DNA from 3 places in the Bacillus luti genome. Region 2 is predicted to be linked to each of the others. Evidence: riboswitches for the same ligand, from Rfam matches in the RefSeq annotation. Region 2 holds a riboswitch; each other region holds the start of a gene.
The links. A riboswitch is a leader RNA that binds a small molecule or an ion and turns the genes downstream of it on or off. The one in region 2 is predicted to bind S-adenosylmethionine.
Positions count from the first base shown of each region.

Region 1 (4,983 bases), 2.1 Mb from region 2:
GTACCACAAAAACGCTTATTACAAGTACAAGAAATTGCTGATTATGCTATATTCTTAGCGAGCGAAAAAGCTAAAGGTATAACTGGCCAAGCTGTCGTTATCGATGGTGGTTATACTGCTCAATAAAAAATAAAGTTTGCTCACGAAGAGCAAACTTTATTTTTTATCACGAGGATCGTCGTACTTTAGTAATTGCTGTGGCAGTTTCTCTATTGCAACAGTTATCCCATCTAATTTACTTTCAATTCGATGGAGTAAATATAATGTTACAACAATCGGAAACCCTACATTACCTATCATCTTGATCCACTCTTCCATCTTTTTCTCCCCCTTTCATTATATAAATAAGAGAGACTAGTCAATTTAGGCATAAAAAAAACAAGCTATTATATATTAGCTTGTTTTTCAAACAATGATGCAATTTCTCTCTTATAATCTCCACGTATAATACCTTTCTCAGTAATAATACCTGTAATTAATTCATTCGGCGTTACATCAAATGCAGGATTATAAACATCAACTCCAATTGGTGCTACTTGTTTCCCAAAGATTTTCGTAACTTCTGTTTCATCTCTCTCTTCAATAACAATTTCAGTTCCAGTTTCTTTCTTAATATCAAATGTAGATAACGGAGCTGCAACATAAAATGGGATATCGAAATACTTTGCTAATATAGCTAAATTCATTGTTCCGATTTTATTTGCGGTATCTCCATTTGCCACAATTCGATCTGCTCCTACGATAATCGCATTAATTTCTTTCGTACGGATTGCATGAGCTGCCGTATTATCTGTAATAAGCGTTACATCAATTTCCGCTTGCTTCAACTCCCAAGTCGTTAAACGTCCACCTTGTAAAACGGGTCTCGTTTCACACGCATACGCATGTAAACGTACACCTTTTTCTTTCCCAATATAAAACGGTGCTAATGCAGTACCATATCTAGCAGTTGCGATACTTCCAGCGTTACAAATTGTTAAAATGTTATCACCGTCTGTAAAACATGTTAACGCATATTCCCCAATGCTCCGGCATACCGCTTCATCTTCTTGCTGAATGAGAAGTGCTTCTTCTTCTAATATTTTTTGCGCTTCTTTTATTGTAGTAATCTCTCGAATAGATTCTCTCATACGATCGATTGCCCAAAATAAATTCACTGCCGTCGGGCGTGATGTTCCTAAATAATTACAATCTCTATTAAATTTCTTTTGAAATTCTTCCAAATGCATAGTGTTATATTTTTTTGATGCAAGCGCCAAGCCAAATGCAGCTACAATTCCAATTGCAGGTGCTCCGCGTACTTCTAGCATTACAATACTTTTCCAAACCTCTTCAATCGTCGTTAACGTTTTGTATTCTGTGCTATGCGGCAACTTTGTTTGATTTAATACTGCAATTGCATCACCTTTCCAACTGACAGATCTCGGAATAGTAACAATTGTACTCATGCTTTTACTCCTCCAGAAACTGTCTGCTGAAATAATGTTCGAAACAGTTGAATATCAGCGCTCTTAGATTCATATTTTATTAGTTCTTTACCTAAGGATAGCGCTTGTTTCTTAGCTTGAATTCTCGTTTCTTTATTTGCTATTTCATCTAAATCAGCTACATGTGCTAAGCCAATTGTTCTTCGGATAATCTCACATCCTGCAAATCCGACAGCATCAGTAAAGATATTTTGCAAAATAATCGGTATCCACTGTTTTTCTTTCGTATATGCTTCTACGCCTTCTCCAATCCATAACTTCGTAAAAGTTTCTACAAAATAACTCCATGTCTTTTCTATATGGAAAAATAGTACACTTCTCTTTTCTTCTTCTCTAGATAGAGCATTTACTAATAAATTTGCAATAAATTGACCAATGTCAAATCCAAATGGACCGTATGTTGCAAATTCTGGATCAATCACTTTCGTCTCAGAAGGTGATGAAAAAATACTACCAGTATGTAAATCACCATGAATAAGCGCTTCTTTTCTCGTTAAAAATTTATATTTATATTGCGCTACTTTTAGTTTTAAAGTTTTATCACTCCAAAGTTCATCAACAGTTAGTTGTAACTCCGGCTCATAATCATTTGTATCGTAATGGCCAAACGGATCTGTAAACACTAAATCTTCTGTAATTTTACAAAGGTCTGGATTTACAAATGCACCTTCTAGTATCCTTTTTTCTTCTGACTCTAACCCGAAATCTGAAGTATAAAACAAAACATTTGCTAGAAAACGACCAATATGTTGGGATAAAAGTGGATACTCCTCTCCATCTATTAATCCTTTTCTTGTAATTGTTAGCCGTGATAAATCTTCTATGACTGTTACCGCTAATTCTTCATCATGACTATACACTACCGGCACATATTCAGGCACATACTTCGCAAAAATTTGCAGTGCCTTACTTTCAATCGTTGCTCTTTTTATAGACAATGGCCAGCTCTCACCAACTACTTTCGCATATGGCAACGCTTGTTTTATTATAATCGACTTCACTCCATCATCTAATTTGAACACGTAATTTAAATTTCCATCTCCAATTTCATGACAAACTACATTCGCTTTCTTTTCAAAATAGCCATGTTCTTTCGCATATTGTACAGCAGTTACTTCTGTTAATGAATAATATCCCATCGTTTTCTCCCCCTTTTTTAATTCAGAGGTTTTTCTAGCATAAGAAAAACCTCTTTCCACAAAGAAAGAGGTTTGAAGTTTATCTTCTCCCCTCTTATCTACCAGAAAGTATACTTTCTGCTGGAATTAGCACCGTGCCTTTTGGCGTCGTAAATATACGCCCCATTTCACAATGGTATTACGGTCGGTTGCTGGGCTTCATCGGGCCAAATCCCTCCACCTGCTCTTGATAAGAGTTGTATAATTTTTTGAATTTTTAACTTTATGTTGAAGACTATACCAAGAATAAAAATCACTTGTCAATATTTTATTTATATAATTCTGGACGACGATCCGCAAAAACTGGAATCCCTTTACGAACCTCTTGAATTTTCTCGAATGTAAGCTCTCCAAACAAAATGGATTCCTCTTGATTTGCCTCTACCACAACTTCACCCCAAGGATCCACAATTAAAGAATGACCTGCAAATTCATTATTCGGATCTTTTCCTGCCCGATTACACGCAACAACATAACATTGGTTTTCAACTGCTCTTGCTTGCAGCAGCAAGCGCCAATGTGCTAAACGTACTAATGGCCATTCTGCTACAACAAATAAAACTTCTGCCCCTCGAACAGTATGAACGCGCATCCACTCTGGAAAACGAATATCATAACAAATTGTGCCGGCGCATTCTACATCATCTAGCTTAAATTCGCCTGTACTATTTCCAGCGACTAAATATTTATGTTCATCCATCAGCTGAAATAAATGCACTTTACTATATTCATTGACTAGATCTCCTTCTTTGTTTACAACATACATTGTATTTGTAACACCTTGTTCTGTTTGCTTCGCTATGGAACCACCAACAATATGTACCCCATATTGTTTCGACCATTTTTTCAACGTTTCTTTCGTTTCTACTCCGTCCTTATCTGCAATTTCAGAAAGTCTCGTTAAATCATATCCTGTCGTCCATAGTTCTGGTAAGACGATAACATCTGGTCTTTCCTTCATCGCTTCACTTATTTTATTTTTAGCGTTTTCAATATTTTTTTCTACATCTCCAAAGACAATATCCATTTGAATACATGCGACTTTCATTTTGTCAGCCCCATTCTCATTTTTTTCTTTACAAAATACTGGAAAGATTATATCATTTGTCACTAGAATTGTAACAACTTTCAAAAGAGGTGGAAAGTATGAAATTATTTCAACCTTCTGAGATAGTAACATCATTGCCTACACAATTTTTCGCTTCACTTGTTGCAAAAGTTAACAAGGTCGTTGCAGCTGGTCACGATGTTATTAATCTAGGTCAAGGTAATCCAGATCAACCAACCCCGCAGCATATCGTAAAAGCTTTACAAGATGCTGCAGAAAAGACCATTCATCATAAATATCCGCCATTTCGCGGACACGAGAGCTTAAAAGAAGCCGTGGCAACATTCTATCAACGTGAATATGATGTAGTAGTAAATCCAAAAACTGAAGTTGCTATTTTGTTTGGTGGAAAGGCTGGATTAGTAGAATTACCAATGTGTTTTACAAACCCTGGTGATACTATTCTCGTTCCAGATCCAGGCTATCCAGATTATTTATCAGGAGTTGCTTTAGCAAAAGCACAATTTAAAACAATGCCGCTTATTGCAGAAAATAAATTTTTACCAGATTACACGAAAATTGATGATACTATCGCTGAGCGTGCAAAGTTAATGTTTTTAAACTATCCAAACAATCCTACTGGTGCTACTGCATCAAAAGATTTTTTTGATGAAACCATTCATTTTGCTAATAAACATAATATATTAGTTGTTCATGATTTTGCTTACGGCGCTATTGGGTTTGATGATCAAAAGCCGGTTAGTTTCTTACAAGCAGACGGTGCCAAAGATACAGGAATTGAAATTTATACTTTATCAAAAACTTTCAATATGGCTGGATGGCGTATTGCTTTTGCAGTAGGGAATGAAAGTGTTATCGAAACAATTAACTTATTACAAGATCATATGTATGTTAGTATTTTTGGTGCAGTTCAAGATGCTGCTCGTGAAGCACTATTAAGTTCACAGTCTTGTGTAGTAGATCTTGTAAATAGTTACGAATCCCGGAGAAACGCTCTTATTTCAGCTTGTCACTCAATTGGTTGGAATGTAGATATTCCAACCGGATCATTCTTTGCATGGCTTCCTGTACCAGAAGGTTACACATCTGAGCAATTTTCTGATATTTTACTAGAAAAAGCACACGTCGCAGTTGCTCCTGGTATTGGGTTTGGCGAGCACGGCGAAGGGTATGTCCGCGTTGGTCTCTTGCATACAGAAGATAGATTACGAGAAGCCATTAATCGAATTGATAAATTAAATTTTTTCAA
Region 1 is NZ_CP040336.1:1,312,094-1,317,076, reverse strand. Features, by position in the region: gene EUC40_RS06910 (3-hydroxybutyrate dehydrogenase) at 1-126, shown strand, start outside; gene EUC40_RS06905 (YvrJ family protein) at 157-318, opposite strand; gene mtnA (S-methyl-5-thioribose-1-phosphate isomerase) at 387-1,448, opposite strand; gene mtnK (S-methyl-5-thioribose kinase) at 1,445-2,626, opposite strand; SAM riboswitch class I at 2,718-2,862, opposite strand; gene EUC40_RS06890 (carbon-nitrogen family hydrolase) at 2,934-3,797, opposite strand; gene EUC40_RS06885 (pyridoxal phosphate-dependent aminotransferase) at 3,812-4,983, shown strand, end outside.
Region 1: linked by a shared signal. The riboswitch ahead of mtnK (S-methyl-5-thioribose kinase) and the one ahead of EUC40_RS22500 (MetQ/NlpA family ABC transporter substrate-binding protein) in region 2 are both predicted to bind S-adenosylmethionine.

Region 2 (4,983 bases):
CAATTGTGATCGCTTTTCGTTTACCTAGAAAACGGTCTGTTAAGTATCCACCAATCATTGGTGTGAAATAGCAGGCTCCAGTATAAAATCCGTAAATAGAGAGTGCCCATGCGGGACTAAACCCAAGACCACCGCTTACTAAAGCTGTCGTTAAATATAATGTTAATAATCCTCGTAATCCATAGTAACTAAATCTTTCCCACATTTCTGTAAAGAAGAGTAAGTATAAACCTGGAGGATGTTTCTTTTTTCTTTGTTGTTCTCTTTCTAGTTGTATCGCTGATTCCATGTTATTTTCCTCCTGACACAAACAAAAACAAAGTTAATAATTTTGTACATTTAATATTTTACCTTATTAACTATTATAAGTCAATAAAGGTTGATTTTTCAGAAGAAATTGGAAAAGAGGGATAGCTATAGAAGGAGCGTTTCTTTTGTGATAGACTATGGACTATGTTTTCTTTGTAAGGAAGCGGATTATTGCACTTTTTTATATGTGAAATTGATTTCATGGAAGATGAAATTAAAGAAGGGGAAAGAAATGAAATTGTTACAGAAAAAAGAAATTTTACTTATTAGTCTTATGTTATTCTCAATGTTCTTTGGAGCAGGGAATCTTATATTCCCGCCTTTTCTTGGTTATGAAGCAGGAGAACATGTGTGGATTTCATTAGTAGGGTTTATTATATCAGCAACAGGTCTTCCTATATTGGGAGTTATTGCTATTGCGAAAGCGGGAAGTTTTCAAACGTTAGCGGGTAGGGTTCATTCTTCATTTGCCATTATTTTTCCGTGTATCGTGTATGTATTTATTGGACCAGGTCTTGGTATCCCACGTGCAGGAAGTTTAGCTTTTGAAATGGGGCCAGGTCAGTTCTTCCCAGAAGCGGGAAGCGTAGTTTTATTATGCTACACGGTTATTTTCTTTAGTATTGTGTACTGGTTAAGTTTATCACCGTCTAAATTAATGGGGTTGTTCGGAAAGGTTTTAACACCGTTATTATTAGGTATGATTGCTCTTATCTTTATAAAAAGCATGTTTACATCAGTAGGTAGTGTGAAAGAACCTGCTGGAAACTATGGACAAGCTCCTATGTTCCAAGGGTTTTTAGACGGATATTTAACGATGGATGCGCTAGCGGCTTTAATCTTTGGTATTGTGATTGCCAATGCGCTGCGTGCAAAAGGTATTGAAGATGATAAAGGTTTAGCGAAATATATGAGTATTGCTGGTATTGGAGCAGGTCTTTTATTATCTATTATTTATGTCATCCTTGGGTATGTTGGTTCAATTAGTGGTTCATTAGGTACGTTTGATAATGGCGCGAAAGTGTTATCACAAGTTATGACGGTATTATTTGGACAAGGCGGAGTCGTTTTATTAGGTCTTATTTTTACTATCGCATGTTTATGTGTTTCAATCGGACTCGTTACATCTTGTAGTCAATTTTTCGCAAGTGCATTCCCGAAAGTATCTTATAAAATTTGGGCGTTTATACTAAGTTTTGTTAGTATGCTCTTAGCGAATTTAGGATTAACGCAAATTTTAAAAGTATCAGTACCGATCCTTGGATTTATTTATCCAGTTGCATTAACGCTTATTATTTTAGGGTTATTCCATCAGTATATTGGAAAGTATGTATACGTATATACAGTAACCGTTGGGGCTGTAGCGGTATTTAGTGCAATTGATATTTTTAATAAAAATGTAATGATGAATGAGTGGACGTCAGTATTGAAATACATTCCTTTTTATACAGAAGGTGTTGGGTGGATTGTTCCAGCTATTATAGGTGCTTGTATTGGTGTTATCGTGAGTAGTGTTTTAAATAAGAAGAAATAAGTAAAAGGTGTTTTCCTATTTCGGAAAACACCTTTCTTTTTTTGGGAAAAATAGTATTGAAAATGAATAGACTAATGTTACTGCTATTAAAGTAAAACAATTGGTAAAAGTGTATGTGCGTGTAATAACTTACTAGGTTGGAATGATACAGAAGTCTTTTTCCTGTAGGATTAATATATTTTATTGGGATGCGTTGCTCTACATCATGTGGAAAAAAACGTAAAAAAACATTGTATTTTTATCGGAATAGTGACACAATAGAAAGAACAATTCAATATAATCTTATCGAGAGAAGTGGAGGGAACGGCCCAATGAAACTTCAGCAACCTGAAAAATGACAAGGTGCTAATTCCGAGTAGATAAGAGGGGAAAACGACAACCTTCTTATATGTAAGGTTGTTTTTTTATTAGGAGGGGAAAAGAGATGAAGCGTTTATTTTTAGCACTTGTAAGTATTGTATGTAGTTTGTTTATTATTACTGGTTGCACACAAACATCAACGGGGAATCAAAAAGAAATTAGTTTAGGATTTACACCTGGTCCGTATAGTGATCAAGTGAAAAAAGCAGTACAGCCGTACTTAGAGAAAAAGGGGTATAAAGTTAAAATTGTTGAGTTTAATTCACCAAACGAAACAAATCCAGCGTTAACAAATAAAGATATTGATGCAAACATATTTCAAAGTACTGCCTTTATGGAATCATACGCAAAAGAAAATAATGCGAAAATTAAAGGGGTAATACAAGTCCCATCAGCACCTCAAGGTGTATATTCTGAAAAACATAAATCACTAGATGATTTGGAAGATGGTATGAAAATAGGAGTACCAAATGATCCTGTTAACTTAGAGCGTGCATTACGAATTTTAGAAGGAATTGGTTGGGTGAAGTTAAAGGACAATGTAAATATTTTAACGATTTCTGAAAAAGACGTGACGTATAAAAAGAAAAATTTCAAACTGGTTCCACTTGAATCGCCGCAAATTCCACGAGCTATGAAGGATTTAGATTACGGTATTATTAACGGAAATCTTGTTATTTCATCAGGACATAAATTAAAAGAGGCACTTGAATTAGAAAAAACACCATCACAACACCGAATCATCGTTACCGTTCGTGATGAGGACAAAGAGAAAGCATTTGTTAAAGATTTAATTGAGGCATATCATTCACCAGAATTTAAAAAAATGATTGAATCTGAAGAACAGTTTAACGGTTTTATTTTACCTGATTATTTAAAGTAAAAGGAGGCTTCAATATGGCAATCTCGTATGTAGAAACAGAAAAACAACTGCTTGTGTTAGAGAAGTTAAAGGAGTTAATTCCACAGTTTGCAGGAAGAGAGCATCAGCTAAGTGAGCTTGGTTCTTTTCCTTTTGAAAATATGAAAGATTTACAGGATATTGGCTATACAAAACTAACGCTCCCAAAAGATGTTGGAGGAGAGTCTATTTCTTTATATGATTTTGTTTTATTTCAAGAAAAGATTGCCGAAGGAGATGGTGCGACAGCTTTATCAATTGGGTGGCATCTTGGAATTATTAAGGAACTTGCTGAAAATCGGTCGTGGAAACCTGACATGTTTTCCTGGCTTTGTGAAGAAGTAAAAAAGGGTGCTCTTTTTAACCGAGCTGCAACAGAGCGAAATACAGGGAGTCCTACGCGTGGTGGAAAACCAGAAACGTTAGCTGTTCAAAAAGGTGATAAGTGGATAATAAACGGGAGAAAAACTTTTACAACGATGGCTCCTGTACTTGATTATTTCATCATATCAGCCAGCATAGAAGGGCGCGAAGAAATTGGAGAATTTGTAATCCCAAGACATGAAAAAGGCGTTTTTATTGAAGAAACATGGGATAGCGTTGCGATGCGTGGAACCGCTAGTCATGATCTTGTATTAAAAAATGTAGAGATTGCTGATAAGTGTTTAACTGATATAAAGGATTCAAAGACGAAACCAAAAGGAATTGGATGGTTACTTCATATACCAGCATGCTATTTAGGAATTGCACAGGCCGCAAGAAATTATGCAATTGATTTTGCAAAATCATATCAACCGAATAGTTTAACTCATCCGATTAGTTTGCTTCCTAATGTTAGAAGGTTAGTAGGAGAGTTAGAGCTAGAACTCTTGCAAGCTCGTACGTTTGTATATCAAATCGCAAAAAAATATGATGATGTAGAAGATAAACAATCATTACAAGCGGAACTGGCAGCAGCAAAATATATTGCGACAAATACAGCGATATCAGTTGTTGATAAATCAATGCGAATTGTAGGGGCTAAAAGCTTATCTGAAACAAATCCATTACACCGCTATTATTTGAATGTTCGAGCTGGTTTGCACAATCCTCCTATGGATGATGTTACGCTTTCGTTACTGGCGGAAGATGCTTTTAAATCGAGTGAAAAGGAGTGAGTGAAATGATAACGTTACGTGATGTAAATAAGACCTTTCAAACGAAAGAAGGTTTATTTCACGGGGTGAAATCAGTCTCTTTGCAAATTGAAGAATATGATATATACGGGATTGCCGGATTAAGTGGTGCCGGAAAGTCTACATTGTTACGTACAATGAATTTATTAGAAAAGCCAGATTCAGGTGCAATCATTGTGAACGGAAATGATTTAACAAATTTATCTAAGAAAGATTTGCGAACGGCAAGACAATCGATTGGTATGATATTTCAGCATTTTCATCTTCTTCATAATAAAAATGTATTAGATAATGTCGCTTTACCATTAGAGCTAAAATCAGTTTCGAAAGAAGAAAGAGAAAATCGTGTAAGGGAATGTTTAGAGATTGTTGGTTTAAGTGATAAAGCACATCATTTCCCTTCACAACTAAGTGGCGGACAAAAACAAAGGGTAGCAATTGCTCGAGCATTAGCAAATAATCCTAAAGTACTACTTTGTGACGAACCGACATCGGCGCTTGATCCGAAAACAACACTTTCTATTTTGCAATTTTTACAAAAAATCAATAGAGAATTAGGCGTTACAATCGTAATCGTAACACATGAAATGAATGTCATTAAACAAATTTGTAATAAAGTCGCAATTATGGAAGAGGGAGAAGTTGTTGAATCATTTGATTTGTATGATCAACAATTAAAACCAACATCAGAAATTGCAAAACTC
Region 2 is NZ_CP040336.1:4,425,009-4,429,991, reverse strand. Features, by position in the region: gene EUC40_RS22510 (peptide MFS transporter) at 1-289, opposite strand, end outside; gene brnQ1 (branched-chain amino acid transport system II carrier protein BrnQ1) at 542-1,843, shown strand; SAM riboswitch class I at 2,123-2,209, shown strand; gene EUC40_RS22500 (MetQ/NlpA family ABC transporter substrate-binding protein) at 2,268-3,086, shown strand; gene EUC40_RS22495 (acyl-CoA dehydrogenase family protein) at 3,101-4,261, shown strand; gene EUC40_RS22490 (methionine ABC transporter ATP-binding protein) at 4,267-4,983, shown strand, end outside.

Region 3 (4,983 bases), 500 kb from region 2:
TTATATACAATGGGACAATCAGTAACCGAGATGCATCAAGAAACCCTGCAACTGCTTTTAAGAGGAATTGGTACTTCGCAACTTTGCACTGAGGAAGAAGTGCATCAACTTACTGCAGTTACTGGAAGTGCACCAGCCTTCCTTTATTACTTTGCCGAAAGCTTAATTGAAGCAACAATAAGTTATGGAGTCGATGAGGCAACTGCAAAACATCTCGTCATTCAAATGATTTCTGGCTCTGCTTCTATGCTTGAACAAACGCAAGATCCAGCTAACCTCCGCGAACAAGTAACAACACCAGGTGGTTCCACAGCTGAAGGTCTCAAAACTTTATATGAGTATAATTTTTCAGAAGCAATTCAAAAAGCAGTAGAAGCAACAAACAAAAAAGCTAGGGGGAAATAATATGAGTTTAACAAGTTTAAAAGACTATACAACATTACATAACGGTGTAAAAATGCCTTGGTTCGGTTTAGGTGTTTTTAAAGTAGAAGATGGTTCAGAAGTAATTGATTCTGTAAAAGCAGCAATTAAAAATGGCTACCGTAGCATCGATACTGCTGCAATCTATCAAAACGAAGAAGGCGTTGGACAAGCGATCCGTGAATCAGGTGTTTCACGTGAAGAATTATTCATTACATCAAAAGTGTGGAATAGCGATCAAGGCTATGAAACAACACTTCAAGCATTTGAAACTACATTAGAAAAATTAGGTCTAGAATATTTAGATTTATATTTAGTACATTGGCCTGTAAAAGGAAAATATACTGAATCATGGAAAGCGTTAGAAAAGCTTTATAAAGACGGCCGTGTTCGCGCTATTGGTGTGAGTAATTTCCACATTCACCATTTGCAAGATGTATTTGAAATCGCTGAAATTAAACCAATGGTTAACCAAGTAGAATACCATCCACGTTTAGCTCAAGAAGAATTACACACTTTCTGTAAAGAACATAACATCCAACTTGAAGCTTGGTCACCATTAATGCAAGGACAACTACTTGATAATCCAACGTTACAAGAAATTGCGACAAAATATAATAAATCAACTGCGCAAATTATTTTACGCTGGGATTTACAAAACGAAGTTGTAACAATCCCTAAATCTATTAAAGAACATCGCATTATTGAAAATGCAAATATATTCGATTTTGAATTAAGCGCTGATGACATGAAAGCAATTCAAGCACTCAATGAAGATCGTCGCGTTGGTCCAGATCCAGATAACTTTAACTTCTAGTAGAAAAACCACTGCCATATGCAGTGGTTTTTTCGTTAAAGAAAACTGAAAATTTAAACTATATTTCATTAGGTTGACACTTCATTATCCAAGGTGTAAGATTTTGAATTATCAAAGAAACACAAAAATTAATAAAATTTATTCGTTTACTCATTGTATCAAGAGAGGTGGAGGGACTGGCCCTTTGAAACCTCGGCAACAGGTTCATTTTGAATACTGTGCCACTTCCTGCAAGCTTTATGGCTTGAAAGATAGAATGAGGGAATTCGTTTATATACGGGTGCATAACTTGTACGTAAAAATCCCTCTTTCTCAATATGAAAAGAGGGATTTTTTATTTTTCATTTCCCTCATCATCATCCAAACTTAATTATTTAGGAGGAAAATCAAATGAAAAAGAAGTTTGTACCCGGTATTGCATCAGTTGTAGGAGTAAGTATTTTATTAACTGGTTGCGGTAGTTATAAAAACGAAGCAAGCGGAGCAAATGCAAAAGACGAGGCACCTAGTAAACAGGTTTTAAACTTATCTTCACCTACTGAAATACGAACAATGGATACAGCTCGAGCTACAGATACTGATTCTGGTCAAGTAATGAGAAACGTATTTGAAGGTTTGTATAATCTTGGTGAAGGTAACAAACCTGTCCCTGGCGTTGCAAAATCTCATGAAGTAAATAGCGATAAAACGAAATACACATTCCATTTACGAGATTCAAAATGGTCAAACGGTACTCCTGTTACCGCGAAAGATTTTGTCTTCGCTTGGCAAAGAGCTGTCGATCCAGCAACAGCCTCTGAATATGCATTTCTATTCTTTGATATTAAAAATGCAACAAAGATTAACAACAAAGAGCTTCCAGCCGATCAACTTGGTGTAAAAGCAATTGATGACCATACGTTTGAGGTAGAATTAGAGCGTCCTGTTCCGTATTTTATTAGCTTAACAGCGTTCCCAACATTTCTACCAATTAACGAGGAATTCTTTAAAGCACAAGGTGATAAGTACGCTTTAGAAGATAATACAATCTTGTACAACGGAGCTTTTACACTAAGCGATTGGAAGCACGAACAAAGCTTTAAATTCAAGAAAAACCCTACCTATTGGGATAAAGATGCTGTCAAACTAGAAGAAATCAATTTTAACGTCGTGAAAGAAAAATCAACAGAAGTAAATTTATTTGAATCTAAACAATTAGACCGTATAAAATTAACGTCTGATTTCGTTGATAAATATAAAAAGGATGGTAACTTTAAAGAACGTCCGAACGTAGGCGTACAATTTTTACGTATGAATCAGCAAAACAAAGTGCTGCAAAACGTTTCTGCACGCCAAGCAATTGATCAAACGATCGATCGAAAATCCTTTGTAAATACGTTATTAAATGATGGCTCTACACCAACCTTTAGTCTCGTTCCAAAAAACTTTGCAAAAGGACCTGACGGAACAGACTTCCGCGTTGCAAACAGCGATTTAACAAAGGTTGATACAAAATCGGCACAAGAATTATGGAAAAAAGCAAAACAAGAACTTGGATCTGAAAAAATAACGTTAGAATTATTAACAAGTGATGGTGACCTTGAGAAGAAAACTGGTGAATTCTTAAAAGGACAACTAGAAAAGAATTTAGATGGCTTAACAGTAAATATAAAACCGCAACCGCGTAAGCAATAAGTTTCGCTTTTATTAAAAGGTGACTACGAAATCGGTATTGATGGCTGGAGCCCTGACTTTGCGGATCCAATTACATTCCTTGAGCTATTTACAACGAATAACCCTTATAACTTAGATCATTACTCTAATAAGGAGTTCGATGAAACAATAGCAAAAGTGAAAACAACTTTAGCTGGTGATGAAAAAGCTCGCTGGGAAGCATTACTAGCATCCGAGAAAATATTATTTAAAGACTCTGTTATCGCTCCTCTTTATCAAAAGGGAGAATCTTATTTAGAACGTTCTTATGTGAAAGGAATTGTGCAAGTAGACTTTGCAGGTCAATTAAACTTCAAATGGGCAAAAATTGAAAAATAAATTGTAACTTTGACCAACGTTATTCCACCATATTAATTATTTTTTCACAAAACGTATTAAAAGTAGGTTCCTTAATACATGGGAATCTACTTTTTTAATATATTATTTCAAGAAATTAACATTCTGTTTTTATTATTGACATATAGTTCTTTCCAGTGTTAATATTCTAAATAATCAAAGAAACGAAATATTTCACCATCAAAATATAATGTCTCTATGTTGAAACATATAACGATAGATTATAGTTCAACATGTATATACATATAGAACACCTGATTACCTATAAACAAATATTCATAATAGGTTTTATCTCCTTCTATAGCTACTTCAAGACATGGACATTATGACGTTACGAACAACACATTTAGGGAGGAAAGAACAATGAAGAAAAAAGTCGTACCTGTTGTTGCATCTGTTTTAGGAGCAAGTCTACTACTAACTGCTTGCGGGGGAAATAAAGATAATGCAAGCGGAGCGAAAGCAAATGATAAAGCACCTGATAAACAGGCAATTAACTTATCATTCGCTTCAGAAATTCCAACAATGGATGTTGCAAAAGCAACGGATGGGGAATCCATGAACGTAATGCGCAATGTTTTTGAAGGGTTATATGCAATGGGAGAAGATAACACACCGATTCCTGGTGTTGCTGAGTCGGTTGACGTTAGTCCCGATAAGACAAAATATACATTCCACCTGCGTGATTCAAAATGGTCAAACGGTACTCCTGTTACAGCAAAAGACTTCGTCTTCGCTTGGCAACGTGCCGTAAATCCTGATACAGCAGCTGAATATGCATTCTTATTCTTCGATATACAGAATGCGAAACAAATAAACCAAAAACAATTGCCAATTGATCAACTAGGAGTTAAAGCTCTTGATGATAAAACGTTAGAAGTACAACTAGACCGTCCTGTTCCCTACTTCTTAAGCTTAACGACATTCTCGACATTCTTACCAGTTAATGAAGCGTACTTAAAATCTCAAGGTGATAAATACGGTTTAGAAACAAATCATTTAATTTACAACGGTGCTTTCACATTAGATAACTGGAAACACGAGCAAAGCTTCCAATTGAAGAAGAATCCTAACTATTGGGATGCTAAAACGGTAAAATTAGAAGAAATCAACTTCAATGTCGTTAAAGATAAGTCTACAGAAGTGAACTTATATGATTCAGGACAAATTGATCGTGTTGCTTTAACTGCGGAGTTTGTTGATAAATATAAGGGCGATCCAAACTTCAAAGAACGCGCTGAAGTTGGCATTCAATTTTTACGACTAAATCAAAAGAATGAAACATTAAAAAATCAACATGCACGCCTTGCTATTAACGGAGCAATGAATAAAAAAGCATACGTAGAAACAATTTTAAATAACGGTGCTGTTCCAGCTGAAGGAATGGTTCCTGTGAAATTCGCAAAGAGTCCAGAAGGCAATGACTTCCGTAAAGAAAATGGAAACCTAGTCAAAGATGATGTGAAAACAGCAAAAGAAAACTGGAAAAAAGCAAAACAAGAACTTGGTACCGACAAAGTAACAATCGAACTATTAACAAGTGATAATGCTTTAGCTAAAAAGACTGGTGAATATTTAAAAGGTGAACTCGAAAAGAATCTAGATGGCTTAACAGTGAATTTAAAACCACAACCACGTAAACAACAGTTGAAACTACTATTAAGTGGTGATTATGAAATCGGTATTGACGGTTG
Region 3 is NZ_CP040336.1:4,924,168-4,929,150, forward strand. Features, by position in the region: gene proC (pyrroline-5-carboxylate reductase) at 1-405, shown strand, start outside; gene EUC40_RS24800 (aldo/keto reductase) at 407-1,240, shown strand; SAM riboswitch class I at 1,393-1,498, shown strand; partial or broken gene EUC40_RS24805 (peptide ABC transporter substrate-binding protein) at 1,631-3,271, shown strand; gene EUC40_RS24810 (peptide ABC transporter substrate-binding protein) at 3,653-4,983, shown strand, end outside.
Region 3: linked by a shared signal. The riboswitch ahead of EUC40_RS24805 (peptide ABC transporter substrate-binding protein) and the one ahead of EUC40_RS22500 (MetQ/NlpA family ABC transporter substrate-binding protein) in region 2 are both predicted to bind S-adenosylmethionine.